One region of the Dietzia sp. B32 genome, then DNA from elsewhere that is predicted to be linked to it. Evidence: predicted binding sites of a transcription regulator. Region 1 holds the regulator's gene; the other holds the start of a gene.
What was found. The regulator LexA, encoded in region 1, represses DNA repair genes until DNA is damaged. The targets are predictions, from matches to a motif close to CGAACANNTGTTCG.
Positions count from the first base shown of each region.

Region 2: the regulator LexA is predicted to act here: its motif matches at 2,748-2,761, upstream of L8M95_RS14545 (CoA transferase subunit A).

Region 1 covers NZ_CP093845.1:391,649-398,958, forward strand. Annotated here, with positions in the region: gene hrpA (ATP-dependent RNA helicase HrpA) at 1-1,017, shown strand, start outside; gene nrdR (transcriptional regulator NrdR) at 1,073-1,528, opposite strand; gene L8M95_RS01895 (DUF3806 domain-containing protein) at 1,640-1,831, opposite strand; gene lexA (transcriptional repressor LexA) at 2,327-2,995, shown strand; gene hflX (GTPase HflX) at 3,037-4,485, opposite strand; gene dapF (diaminopimelate epimerase) at 4,539-5,429, opposite strand; gene L8M95_RS01915 (malate synthase G) at 5,549-7,310, shown strand, end outside.
Region 2 covers NZ_CP093845.1:3,070,975-3,078,284, reverse strand. Annotated here, with positions in the region: gene L8M95_RS14560 (acetyl-CoA C-acetyltransferase) at 1-1,014, opposite strand, end outside; gene L8M95_RS14555 (IclR family transcriptional regulator) at 1,034-1,861, opposite strand; gene pcaD (3-oxoadipate enol-lactonase) at 1,858-2,649, opposite strand; gene L8M95_RS14545 (CoA transferase subunit A) at 2,791-3,558, shown strand; gene L8M95_RS14540 (3-oxoacid CoA-transferase subunit B) at 3,555-4,184, shown strand; gene L8M95_RS14535 (malate dehydrogenase) at 4,297-5,289, shown strand; gene L8M95_RS14530 (valine--tRNA ligase) at 5,354-7,310, shown strand, end outside.

The sequences.
Region 1 (7,310 bases):
CAGCTACCGGGCCACCTCCGGATGCGCTTCGAGGTGGTCGACGGTGACGAGGTCGTGGCCTCCGGGACGGATCTAGCGCAGTTGAGGACCCGCTTGGTGGACAGGGTTCGTGCGACTCTCAACGCCCGCCTGGTCCCGGACAAGGGTCCGTACCGGGAGTGGACCGCCGGCACCATCGGCGATCTCCCGCCGGCGGTGACCGGCTCGGTGGACGGGGTCGAGGTCACGGTCTATCCAGCACTGCGTGTCGGCGCGGACGGCATCCACGTGGTGGCGTGTGCCACCGAGGACGAGCGCCGATCGACCCAGGCGGCCGCGGTGCTGACGCTGATCTCGTCTGGTCTCGTGTCGGCGTCGTCGATCCTGCGTGGGCGCCCGGTACAGCAGCGGCTCGCTCTCTCGCAGTACCCGCACGGCGGGATCGAGGGGCTCGTCTCGGATGCCTCACTCGCGGCGTGCGGCCGGATCATCGCCCGGAGAAAGGGCGCTCCGGTCCTCACCGTCGCTGATTTCGACGAGCTGCAGGCCACCGCGAGAGCGGAGGTGCCCGGCGCCGTGGCGTCCGCGATCTCGACGGCGGTGCCCGCTCTCGTGGCGGCCCAGTCGGTGTGGGGCTCGCTGGCCGCGGCACCGGCGGACATCGCCGATGCCGTCCGGCCGTCTCTCGACTTCCTCATCGGCCGGGGTTTCCTCGCCCGACACCCGGCCGACGCACTCCCGCATCTGGAACGACACGTGAGGGCTGTGGGGCTCCGCCTGGAGCTGGCGGAGAAGTCTCCGTCCCGCCACCGGGAACTCACGGTGAGGCTGTCCCGGTCCGAGGCGAGGGTCGACGAGGCGTGCGCCGCGTTGCGAAAGCGCCCGGGTGGGGCCCGGGCCGTTCGCGACCTGCGCTGGATGCTGGCCGAATACCGCGTGGGGCTGTTCGCGCAGACGCTCGGGACCGCCAGATCGGTGTCGGCGGAGCGCATCGAGAAGGCAGTGGCAGCGGCGCTGGCCCCCCGGTCGTCCCGCTGAGGCAGGCCGTCCCCTGGAGCCGGCCGTCGGCCGATCACCCGCCTATGGCGCGCGTCTAGCGACTCGTCCGGCGTTCCCGGAGGGCGATGATCTCGCGTTCGAAGTCATCGGCGGAACTGAACTGCTTGTACACCGAGGCGAAGCGGAGGTAGGCGACCTCGTCCAGGTCCTGTAGCGGGCCCAGGATGGCAAGACCGATCTGATGGGCGGGGACTTCGGACACGCCACCGGCGCGGACGGCGTCCTCGACCTGTTGGGCGAGGCGGCGCAGGGCGTCCTCGTCGACCGCTCGTCCCTGGCACGCACGCCGGACTCCGCGCACCACCTTGTCCCGGCTGAACGCCTCCGTGACCCCGTTGCGTTTGAGAACAGTCAGAAGCGGCGTCTCGAGAGTCGTGAACCGGTGGCCGCACCTCGGACATTCCCGGCGACGCCGGATCGCCTGCCCCTCGTCGACCGATCGTGAATCGATCACGCGGGAGTCCTCGTGGTGGCATGTCGGGCAGTACATTCCCGTGGGGCCCTTCGTCGACCGGACTTCACGCGTCCCGGCTCGTGCCTGACGGGATGCGGGGATGGCAGTACACCGTCCCCGACTCATTCTAGGAGGCCCGACGACCGGTCATGCGTAGGCGGGCCCGCCGAGATACGCCACGGCGAAGAGCAGGATCACTCCGAACGCGATCCCGCAGGCCAGGAGCGCCCACGTAGGAACGTCGTCGACGACGCCGCTGGCCACAGGAGCCTCGATATGGCAGGCGCGCACGCCCTCGGCCGACGCCGGGCGGACGAGCACGCGGCGACCCGGTGCCACAGACGTGACGCCGAGGGGGCGGCCGGGCACCCTCGGCCGGACGACGGTGTCGACACGTGCCGACGCCGCCGCGGGACGGCTGCCCTCCGGTCGAACCGCGGGGCGACGGTGGACGCGACCGGGCTGTGCGCTGCCCTTACCCGGGGAACTCTGTGGGGTGCCGGGACGATCGACGCCCGCGGACCGCCCGCGATGGTCGCCGGGGCAGACCTCGCTCCACCGCACGGTCGGACGTGCGTGTGACTGCAACTCCGTAACGGTCATGGTGACTCCCTACTCGATACGGTGTGCGAGTGGTGTTCGCACACCCGTATGTATGTGTCAGTACATCTGTTCGAATCCGAACTCTCCTAGAGTTGTATCACGCGACTCCGACACAGTCACCATTCCGGGCCCGATTATTTCGAACACCTGTGTGGCGCGACGTTCGCATGGGCGATAGGGTGTACACAGATACAGACGTCGAACATCCATTCGCCGAAGGGACCACACGAGATGCCGAAGCCCGACTTCGAGTCGCTGACGGACCGACAGAAGAGCGTTCTCCTCCACATCCACGACACCGTCAAGGAGCGCGGCTATCCGCCGAGCATCCGGGAGATCGGCGACGCGGTCGGGTTGCAGTCCACCTCGTCGGTGGCTCATCAGTTGCGGACTCTCGAGAAGAAGGGTTTCCTGACCCGGGACCCGCACAAGCCGCGCGCGGTGGACGTGCACGGGGTTCCCGGGCAGAAGTCGCGCGGGCGTCGTTCGCCGACGCCCGAGCCCCAGCGGCCCGGCGGCGCCTCCGAGCCCGTCTACGTCCCCGTGCTCGGCCGGATCGCCGCCGGCGGTCCGATCCTCGCCGAACAGGCCGTCGAGGAGATCTTCCCGCTGCCCGCGGACCTCGTGGGATCCGGCGACCTGTTCATGCTCAAGGTCGTCGGGGAATCGATGATCGACGCGGCGATCTGCGACGGCGACTTCGTGGTGGTCCGGCGGCAGAACGTCGCGGACAACGGTGAGATCGTCGCGGCGATGATCGACGGGGAGGCGACGGTCAAGACCTTCCGCAACGACGCGAGCGGAGTCTGGCTGCTACCTCACAATCCGTCGTTCAGTCCCATCCCGGGAGAGCACGCGACGATCCTCGGCAAGGTGGTGACGGTGTTCCGGAAGCTCTGAACTCCGGACTCGAACGGCGCGCCGCCCGTCCCCGGTGGGGGTCAGGCGGCGCCGTCGTGTGAGCCGTCGGCGGCGAACTCGTCGAGTTCACCCGCCACTGAGGCGGGCAGTCGGACGATGACCCGGGTTCCGTTTTCGGTGTGCTCCTCCTCGACCACCGCGCCCTCGGCGTGGACCCGTGACACCACGTCCCCACGGGAGTACGGGATCTCCAGGGTGACCTCGGTGTCCCCGGAAGCGACGATCTGGGTGATCCGCTCGAGCAGCTCGTCGACGCCCTGACCGGTGACGGCCGAGACGAACACGGCGTCGGGTAGCGCGTGGTGCAACTCGGTGAGTACGACGGGATCCGCGGCGTCCACCTTGTTGATCACCAGCAGCTCACGAGGTCGCTCGGCGTTCTGCTCCTCCACCACCTCGTTGATCACCTTGCGCACCGCCTCGATCTGGCGGAGCGGAAAGGCATCCGAGCCGTCCACCACATGGAGGAGAAGTTCGGAGTCGACGACCTCCTCCAGTGTGGAACGGAAGGCCTCGACCAACTGGGTCGGAAGATGACGAACGAACCCCACGGTGTCGGTGAAGACGACCGCGCGGCCGTCAGGCAGCTCGGCCTTCCGGGTGGTCGGGTCGAGCGTGGCGAACAAGGCGTTCTGGACCAGTACCCCGGCACCGGTTATCCGATTGAGAAGACTGGACTTTCCGGCGTTGGTGTATCCGGCGATCGCTATCGAGGGCACGGGCGTGGCACGGCGACGGTGCCGTTTGGTGTCGCGGGCCTGTTTCATCCCCTTGATGTCGCGCCGCAGACGTGCCATCCGTTCGCGGATCCGACGCCGGTCGGTCTCGATCTTGGTCTCACCCGGACCTCGGAGACCCACGCCGCCGTTGCTGCCGGCACGCCCGCCGGCCTGACGGGACAACGACTCGCCCCAGCCGCGGAGGCGGGGAAGCATGTACTCCATCTGGGCGAGAGTCACCTGGGCCTTGCCCTCGCGGCTGGTGGCGTGCTGCGCGAAGATGTCGAGGATCAGGGCGGTGCGGTCGATGACCTTGACGTTGACCGCCTTCTCCAGCGCGAGCAACTGTCCCGGGGTGAGTTCACCGTCGCAGATGACGGTGTCGGCGCCGGTCGCGGCGATCACGTCCTTGAGGACACTGACCTTGCCCGACCCGATGTACGTCGCGGCGTCGGGCTTGTCGCGTCGCTGGATGAGCGCATCGCACACCTCTGATCCCGCGGTCTCGGCCAGCTGGGCGAGTTCGGCCATCGCGGCGTCGGCCTGGGCGGCGGAGCCCTCCGTCCAGACACCCACGAGCACGACCCGTTCGAGTCTGAGCTGGCGGTACTCGGCGTCGTTGACGTCCTGGAGTTCGGTGGACAGCCCCGCCACCCGGCGCATCGAGGATCTCTCCTCGAGCTGGAACTCACCGATGGATGGATCGAGGTCGCGTGTCGGCCGATCAGCGGCCGTGTAATCAGTAGTCATTCGCGTTCATCTTCTCACACCCGGGCCCCTGGTGTCCTGTGTGGAGCGGTGTGCTAATGCCTACGACGATATCGGCCGTGGGCGACGAGGGCCGACGGTCCGATGAGGGAGGATCCACCCTCTCGTAGAGCGACCGCGAGTTCGCCGCCCGGGACCGCGACGACGACGTCTCCCGACGCCTCCCCCGCGTCGGCCAGTGCGGCCACCGCGGTCGCCACGATCCCGGTGCCGCAGGACATGGTCTCCCCGGCACCGCGCTCATGGACACGCATCGAGACCCGGCCGTCCACCATCGGGGTGGCGATCTCCACGTTGACCCCGTCGGGGAAGAAGTCCCTGTCGAACACCGGGCTCTGCTCCACCCGCAACGCGGCGAGGTCCGCCGCTCCCAGACCCGGGACCACGCAGGCCAGATGCGGATTGCCCATGTCGACGGCCAGTCCCGCGAAGGTGCGGCCCGCGATCTCCGCCGAGGACAGCCCGAGCAGTCGCGGCTCCCCCATGTCCACCCGCACCACGGCATCATCGCCCGAGTAGGAGATGACCTCGGCTGGGCGAGCGCCGGCCCGCGTGCCCACGGGGATCGAACCCGCCTCCGCCCGTCCGGTCCCGACGAGCGCGTGGGCGAAGACCCGGACCCCGTTCCCGCACATCTCCGCGATCGAGCCGTCCGCGTTGCGGTAGTCCATGAACCAGTCCGCCCGGTCGACACCGTCGGGCAGGGAAGCCAGCACCCCCCGGTCGACGAGGGCGCCGGCGGTGGCGATCCTGAGCACGCCGTCCGCGCCGATACCACCGCGCCGGTCGCACAGCGCACGCACGAGGGCCTCATCCAGTTCGAGGTCGGCGTCGTCGTCCGGGAGGATGACGAAATCGTTGAGGGTCCCGTGGCCCTTGAGGAAGGCGATACCGTCGGGCTGCGAAGCCGGGCGAGTCGAAGTCATGGCGAAATCGTACTCGGCTCCGGTAATCGTTCCGCAGTGCGGAAAGGCCGGATGAACCCGGACGGGGCGCCCACTAGAGTCGGACAGGAGAACGGTCCCCTACCTCTAGGAGAGCATCGATGTCCGAACGCATCACCGTCGGCGGTATCCAGGTCGACGAGGTCCTCTACGACTTCGTCAACACCAAGGCCATTCCGGGGACCGGGGTCGACCCCGACGCGTTCTGGGCGGGTGCCTCAGAGATCTTCACCGAGCTGGCCCCGCGCAACCGCGAGCTGCTCGCCACCCGCGAGGAGTTGCAGTCCAGGATCAACGCCTGGCACCACGAGAACCCGGCGCCGATCGACCCGAGCGCCTACAAGGCCTTCCTGCAGGAGATCGGGTACCTGGTTCCGGAGCCGGAGTCGGTCTCCGTCACTACGGAGAACGTCGACGCGGAGATCGCGACGGTCGCCGGTCCGCAGCTCGTCGTGCCGATCATGAACGCCCGGTTCGCGATCAACGCCGGCAACGCCCGGTGGGGATCGCTCTACGACGCCCTCTACGGGACCGATGCGATCCCGGAGTCGGACGGCGCGGAGCAGGGTTCCTCCTACAACAAGGTCCGCGGGGACAAGGTCATCGCCTGGGCGCGTGAGTTCCTGGACGACGCCGCGCCGCTGGAGGCCGGCAGTCACGTCGGGAGCACCGGTTACGCCGTCGTCGACGGCGGCCTGCAGGTGACCGTCGCCGACGGCTCGACCACCCGGTTGGCGGACCCGGAGAAGTTCGTGGGCTTCCTCGGCGAGGCCTCGAGCCCGTCGTCGGTCCTGCTCCGCAACAACGGACTGCACATCGAGATCCAGATCGACCCGGACTCCCCGATCGGCTCGACCGACGCCGCCGGCGTCAAGGACGTCGTCCTCGAATCCGCCGTCTCCACCATCATGGACTTCGAGGACTCCGTCGCCGCCGTCGACGCCGAGGACAAGACCCAGGGCTACAGCAACTGGCTGGGCCTCATGAAGGGTGACCTGTCCGAGGAGATCACCAAGGGCGACAAGACCTTCACCCGCGTCCTCAACGACGACCGGGTCTTCACCGTGCCCGACGGCTCGGGCGAGGTCCGTCTGCACGGCCGTTCGATGCTCTTCGTGCGGAACGTCGGCCACCTGATGACCAACCCGGCTGTTCTCGACGCCGAGGGCAACGAGATGCCGGAGGGCATCCTGGACGCGCTGATCACCTCGCTCGCGGGTATGCACGGCATCGCCGAGGGCAACGAGCGGGGGAACAGCCGTCACGGTTCGATCTACATCGTCAAGCCCAAGCAGCACGGGCCGGAGGAGGTCGCCTTCACGACCGAGCTGTTCGGCCGTGTCGAGAAGCTCCTCGGCCTGCCCGAGAACACCCTCAAGGTGGGCATCATGGACGAGGAGCGTCGTACCTCGGTCAACCTCGCGGCCTGCATCGCCGAGGCGACCGAGCGGGTGGTGTTCATCAACACCGGTTTCCTCGACCGGACGGGCGACGAGATCCACACCTCCATGGAGGCCGGGCCGATGATCCGCAAGGGCGAGATGAAGTCCGCCCGGTGGATGACGGCCTACGAGGACTTCAACGTCGACACCGGACTCGCGTGCGGTCTGCGTGGCCGGGCCCAGATCGGCAAGGGTATGTGGGCCAAGACCGACCTCATGGCGGAGATGCTCGCGGAGAAGATCGGACAGCCCGAGGCCGGTGCGAACACCGCATGGGTCCCCTCCCCGACCGGAGCCACCCTGCACGCCACGCACTACCACCGGGTCAACGTCATGACCCGGCAGGAGGAGCTGCTCGCCGGTGGCGCCCGCGCGAGTGTCGACGACATCCTCTCCGTGCCGCTCGCCCCGAACACCGAGT
Region 2 (7,310 bases), 1.0 Mb from region 1:
TTCGCGCATGACGGACAGCGCCTGCGCGGCGAACGCCTCGTTGAGTTCGATGACGCCCATGTCCGACAGCGTCAGCCCGAGCCGGCCGAGGGCCTTGGCCGCGGCGGGGACCGGCCCGATGCCCATCGTCTCGGGGGCCACCCCCGCGACGGCCCACGAGGCGAGGCGGACGAGCGGGGTGAGGCCGAGGGCGGAGGCCTTGTCCGCGGTGGTGACGATGCACATCGCGGCGCCGTCGTTCTGGCCGGAGGCGTTGCCGGCGGTGACGGTGGCCTCGGGGTCGGTGCGGCCCATGATGGGTCGCAGGCGCGCCAGCGCCTCCACGGTGCTGTCGGCCCGGGGGTGCTCGTCGGTGTCGACGACGAGGTCCTCACCCTTACGCTGTGGGACGGTCACCGGGACGATCTCCTCGGCGAACACCCCGGACTCCTGCGCGGCCACGGCGCGCTGGTGGGACTGCACGGCCAGCCGGTCCTGCTCGTCCCGCCCGATGCCGTACTCGCGCCGGAGGTTCTCGGCGGTCTCGATCATCCCGCCGTCGATGACGTGCGAGCGACCGCCGACCGTGGTGCGGGCCCGTCCGAGGCGGTCGACCAGCGAGATCCCGTCCCCGCGGATGCCCCAGCGGGGGCTGGGTGAGGCGTAGAACTCCACCTGGCTCATCGACTCGACGCCGCCGGCCACGACGAGGTCCATACCGCCGGAGGCCACCTGGAGCGCGCCGGTGATGACCGCCTGGAGGCCGGAGCCGCAACGCCGGTCGAGCTGCATGCCCGGTACGTCGATCCCGAGCGGGGAGTCGAGTGCGGCGATGCGGCCGATGGCCGGTCCCTCACCGCTCGGCGAGCCCTGCCCCAGCACGACGTCGTCGACGTCGGCTCCGGTCAGGCCGGTCCGCTCGACGAGGGCGGCGAGCAGGTCGGTGGCGAGGGTGTTCGCGTCCAGGTCGCGGAACACCCCGCCGAATCGCCCGACCGGGGTGCGGAGGGGTTGGCAGATGACGACGTCACGCATGGGGTTCCTTCGTTCGGGTTCAGCGGTTGACGATGGCGAGGTCGGCCGACAGCGCGCGGGTGGTGGCCAGCAGCTCGGGGATGACCTCGTCGTGGAGCTGGTCGGGGGAGTAGCGGGCGGCGTGGGTGGAGACGTTGAGGGCTGCGCGGACCGCGCCGTGGCGGTCGTGGACCGGGGCGGCCACGGAACGCAGGCCCGGTTCGAGTTCCTGGTCGACCACGCACCAGCCGCGCTCGGCCACCCGCGACAACTCCGCGCGGAGCGCGGCCTCGTCGGCCAGTCCGTGTGGGGTGAGGGCCCGCAGGTCGGTCGCGGCGAGGTAGGCGTCGAGGTCCTCCGCCGGCAGCGACGCCAGCAGGACCCGACCCATCGACGTGGCGTAGGCGGGGAACCTGGTGCCGATGGTGATGCCGATCGTCATGATGCGACGCACCTGGACGCGACCCACGTAGACGATGTCGGAACCGTCGAGCACCGCCACCGAGGACGACTCGCCGAGCCGCGAGCTGAGCTTCTCCAGGTGCGGCTGGGCGAGGTCGGTCAGCGGCAGGGAGGACAGGTAGCTGTACCCGAGGTCCAGGACGCGGGGGGTGAGCCAGAAGACCGAGTCCGCCGTGTCCACGTACCCCAGTTCGACGAGGGTGTGGAGGAAGCGGCGGGCGGTCGCCCGGGTCAGGCCGGTGTTGCGCGCGACGTCACTGAGGGTCTGGCGCGGCTGGCGGGCGTCGAACGCCCGGATGACCGACAGTCCGCGTGCGAGTGACTGGACGAAGTCGGGGGAGGCGGAGCGGTCCCCGCCGTCGCCCCCGGGGCGCGCCGGGGTCGACACCACGTCGGGGCGGGTCATGCCGCGCCCGTGTTCCGGGCGGTCTCGAGGTGGCGGCGGAGGATCTCGTTGATGCGCTCCGGGATCTCGACGGTGGGGACGTGGGCGGCGGGGGTGACGACGACGAAGTCGGACCCGGGTACACCGTCTGCGATCTCCCGGACCACATCCGGGGGCGTGGACGGGTCCTCGTCCCCGGCGAGCACGAGGGTGGGACAGGAGATCCGACCCAGCTCGGCCCGGTTGTCCCACCCGGCCAGTGCGTCACAACAGGAGGCGTATCCCTCGGCCGGGGTGGCCAGGACCATCTCGCGCAGGCCCGCGACGAGGTCGGGCTCGGCCTCGGCTCGTGCGGCGGTGATCCACCGTGCGACGACGGCGTCGGCGACAGCGGCGGTCCCGCCCTCGCGGACCGCGGCGGCGCGATCGGCCCACCCGGCCGGTTCGCCGAACCTCGCGGCGGTGCACAGCAGGGCGACGGAGAGGACACGGGCGGGCTCGTGGACGGCGAGCCACTGGGCCACCGCGCCGCCGAGCGACAGCCCGGCGATGTGGAACCGATCGATCTCCAGTGAGTCGAGCAGGGCCACCACGTCCGCGGACAGGTCGGCGATCGTGCACGGACCGGGGATGACCTCGGACGTGCCGTGCCCCCGGTGGTCCACGGCGACCACGGTGTGATCGCGGGACAGATCGCGGACCTGGGCGTCCCACATGGAGCGGTCGGACCCGAGCGATCCGAGGAGGACGAGGACGGGGGTGTCGGCGGACCGGGGTCCACTGACCTCGTGGGACAGGGTGGCGGGCATGGTGTCGGTCCTTCCGTGTGTCTGGTCGCGGGGTGTCTGGTCGCGGGCGGGGCGCGGCGTGGTGTGCGGTCCACGATACGCGGGAATCGTGCGAAGGGCGAACAGTTGTACAAGATGCGAACAAGGGATATGGTGCGTGACATGACCAACAAGATCTTCTCCTCGGCTGCCGACGCGGTCGCGGACATCCCGGACGGCGCCTCCCTCGCCGTGGGGGGTTTCGGTCTGGTCGGCATCCCCGCCGTCCTCATCGACGCGCTCCTCGACCAGGGGGCCACCGATCTGCAGACGGTGAGCAACAACTGCGGGACCGACGGCTTCGGCCTGGGCAAACTGCTCGAGGCCCGCCGCATCACGCGGACCACCGCCTCGTACGTGGGCGCCAACAAGGAGTTCGCCCGTCAGTACCTCTCGGGCGAGCTCGAGGTGGAACTCACCCCGCAGGGCACGCTCGCCGAGCGCATGCGGGCCGGTGGCGCGGGCATCCCCGCGTTCTACACCCCCGCGGGCGTCGGCACGATGGTCGCCGAGGGCGGCCTGCCGCTGCGCTACGACGGTGACGGCGGGGTCGCCCTGGCCTCCGAGCCCAAGGAGGTCCGCGAGTTCGACGGGATCCCGTACGTCCTGGAGCGCTCGATCGTCACGGACTACGCCCTCGTCCACGCCCACCGTGCGGATACTGCGGGCAACCTGCAGTTCTACGGAACGGCCCGCAACTTCAACCCCGATGCGGCGATGTCGGGCCGGGTGACGATCGTGCAGGCCGAGGAGATCGTCGCCGCCGGCGAGATCGACCCCGCCGACGTCCACGTGCCCGGGATCTTCGTCCAGCGCCTGGTCGAGGTCGGACGCCAGGAGACCGGAGTGGAGATCGAGAAGCTCAGCAGCAAGGGAGGGGATCGGTCATGAGCTGGACCCATGAGCAGATGGCGGCCCGCATCGCCGCCGACTTCGTCGACGGACAGTACGTGAACCTGGGTATCGGCATGCCGACCCTGATCCCCGACTATCTCCCGGCCGGGGTGCACGTCACGCTCCACTCGGAGAACGGGATCCTGGGCGTGGGCCCGTACCCCACGCGCGAGCAGCTGGACCCGGAGATGATCAACGCCGGCAAGGAGACGATCACCGCCGCTCCGGGGGCCGCGTACTTCTCGTCCTCGGAGTCCTTCGCGATGATCCGCGGTGGGAACGTCGACGTGGCGGTCCTGGGTGCGATGCAGGTCTCCCAGGCCGGAGACCTGTCCAACTGGATGATCCCCGGCGCCATGGTCAAGGGCATGGGCGGTGCGATGGACCTCGTCCACGGTGCCGGCAGGGTGATCGTGATGATGGACCACATCACGCGCAAGGGGGACCTCAAGCTCCTCGCGGAGAACTCCCTGCCCTACACGGGCCGCGGCTGCGTCCAGCGCGTCGTCACCGACCTGTGCGTCCTCGACATCGCACCGGAGGGCTTCCGTCTGGTCGAACTGGCACCGGGCGTCACGATCGACGAGGTCCGGCTCAAGACCGGGGCCGAGATCCACGCCTGAGGCGGCGCCCGGGCGAACGTCAGGTGTACTCCGCCCGCGGACGCGGGTTGCGGGGTCGGATTCTCACTACTGTGGGAACCGACCCCGTCGTCGTCCCGGAAGGTTCGCCTCCATGAGCACCTCCACCCCGGTCACCGTGACCGTCACCGGCGCCGCCGGAAAGATCGCCTACTCATTGTTGTTCCGTCTCGCCTCCGGGCTGGTCTTCGGCCCCGGGACCCCGGTCCGCCTGCGGCTGCTCGACATCCCGTCGGCCGTGGTCGCGGCGGAGGGCGTGGCCATGGAGATCGAGGACTGCGCGCTCCCGCTGGTGGACTCCATCGAGATCACCGATGACGTGGACTCGGCGTTCGAGGGCGCCAACGCGGCGTTCCTCGTGGGTGCCAGGCCGCGCGGGAAGGGGATGGAGCGCGCCGACCTGCTCACCGCCAACGGGGCGATCTTCCGCGAGCAGGGGCGGGCCATCAACGCCCACGCCGCCGACGACGTGCGGGTGGTCGTGGTGGGCAATCCCGCCAACACCAACGCCTACATCGCCCACCGGCATGCGCCCGACGTCCCCGCCGAGCGGTTCACCGCCCTGATGCGTCTCGACCACAACCGTGCGTTGAGCCAGCTCGCCACCCGACTGGGCGCACCGGTCGCGGACCTGGACGGCGTCGTCGTCTGGGGCAATCACTCGGCCACCCAGTTTCCCGACGTGTCCTATCTGACGCTGCGGGGTGAACCGGTCACCGCCGGACTCGACGAGGCGTGGCTGGCCGACACGTTCATTCCGCGGGTCGCCGGTCGGGGAGCCGAGATCATCGCGGTTCGCGGATCCTCGTCGGCGGCGTCCGCCGCCGGCGCGGCGGTCGACCAGATGCGCGACTGGGTGCACGGTACGCCGGGTGAGAGCTGGACGACGGTCGCGTTGCCCTCCGAGGGGCAGTACGGCACCGAGCCGGGCGTGGTGACGGGGCTGCCCTGCCGCAGCCGGGGCGCCGGCTGGGAGGTCGTCGAGGGCCTGGAGATCGGCGATTTCCAACGCTCCCGCATCGACGCCTCGGTGGCGGAGCTGGTCTCGGAGCGTGACGCCGTTCACGGGCTCGGCCTGGCCGACTGACCTCGGGTGTGCCGGGGTCGACGGCGTGTGCCGGACCCCGGCGCCCACGGCCTAGGATGGTCGGGTGACGACTCCAGCCGCTGCCTCCCCGAACACCGACCGTGCGGACGCCCTGCCCGCTTCCTGGAATCCAGGTGAGGTGGAGAACGGGCTGTATGAGCGCTGGGTGGAGGCCGGGTATTTCGAGGCCGACCCGTCGAGCGACAAGCCCGCCTACTCGGTGGTGCTGCCGCCCCCGAACGTGACCGGCAGCCTGCACATGGGGCACGCGCTCGACCACACGCTCATGGACGTGCTCACGCGGCGCAAGCGCATGCAGGGGTACGAGGTGCTGTGGCTGCCCGGCATGGACCACGCCGGCATCGCCACACAGACCCTGGTGGACCGCAGACTCCGCGACGAGGGGATCGACCGCCACGAGATCGGCCGCGAGGCGTTCATCGAGAAGGTCTGGGAGTGGAAGCGTGAGTCCGGCGGCACCATCGGCGATCAGATGCGTCGCCTCGGCGACGGCGTCGACTGGTCGCGCGAGCGGTTCACCCTCGACGACGGACTCTCGCGAGCGGTCCAGACCATCTTCAAGAAGCTCTACGACCACGGACTGATCTACCGCGCCGAGCGGCTGGTCAACTGGTCGCCCACCCTTCAGACCGCCATCTCCGACATCGAGGTCAAGTACGCCGACGTCGAGGGCGAGCTGGTCAGTTTCCGCTACGGGTCGATGGACGACTCCGAGCCGCACCTGGTGGTGGCCACGACCCGCCTCGAGACGATGCTCGGAGACACCGCGATTGCCGTCCATCCCTCCGACGAGCGGTACGCCCATCTGGTGGGTACTGAGATCCCGCATCCGTTCCGCGAGGGGTGGACCATGCGCGTGGTGGCGGACGACTACGTCGACCCCGAGTTCGGGACCGGCGCGGTCAAGGTCACGCCCGCGCACGACCCCAACGACTTCGCGATCGGCCAGCGTCACGGGCTCGAGATGCCCACGATCATGGACGCCACCGGCCACATCGCCGGCACCGGGACCCGCTACGACGGGATGGACCGGTTCGAGGCACGGAGGGCCGTGCGCGAGGACCTCGCCGAGCAGGGGCGCATCGTCAAGGAGGTGCGTCCGTACCTGCACTCGGTGGGCCACTCCGAGCGCTCCGGCGAGCCGATCGAGCCGCGCCTGTCACTGCAGTGGTGGGTCAGGGTCGAGGAGTTGGCCGCGATGGCGGGGGACGCCGTCCGCGACGGCGACACCGTCATCCACCCCAAGAGCCAGGAGCCCCGCTGGTTCGACTGGGTCGACGACATGCACGACTGGTGCATCTCGCGCCAGCTGTGGTGGGGTCACCGGATCCCGATCTGGTACGGGCCCGACGGAGAGGTCGTCTGTGTGGGCCCCGACGAGGAGCCGCCAGCCGGATACACCCAGGACACCGACGTCCTCGACACGTGGTTCTCGTCCGGCCTGTGGCCGTTCTCGACCATGGGCTGGCCCGATCGCACCGTCGACCTCGAACGCTTCTACCCCACGTCCGTGCTGGTCACCGGGTACGACATCCTGTTCTTCTGGGTGGCCCGCATGATGATGTTCGGCACCTTCGTGGGCCGCACCCTCACCGGCGACGAGGCCGCACCGGGCAAGGTCCCCTTCACCGACGTGTTCCTCCACGGCCTCGTGCGTGACGAGCACGGCCAGAAGATGTCCAAGTCCAAGGGCAACGGGATCGATCCCCTGGACTGGGTCGACCGCTTCGGTGCCGATGCACTGCGCTTCACCCTGGCCCGCGGAGCCAACCCGGGCGGCGACCTCTCCGTCGGGGACGACGCCGCCCAGGCGTCCCGCAACTTCGCCACCAAGTTGTTCAACGCCACCCGCTTCGCCCTGATGAACGGCGCGAAGGTGGGCCGGCTCCCCGACGCGTCCGAACTCTCCGACGCCGACAGGTGGATCCTTCACCGTCTCGGTGAGGTGCGGGTGTCCGTCGACGACGCGCTGGACCGCTACGAGTTCTCCAAGGCGTGCG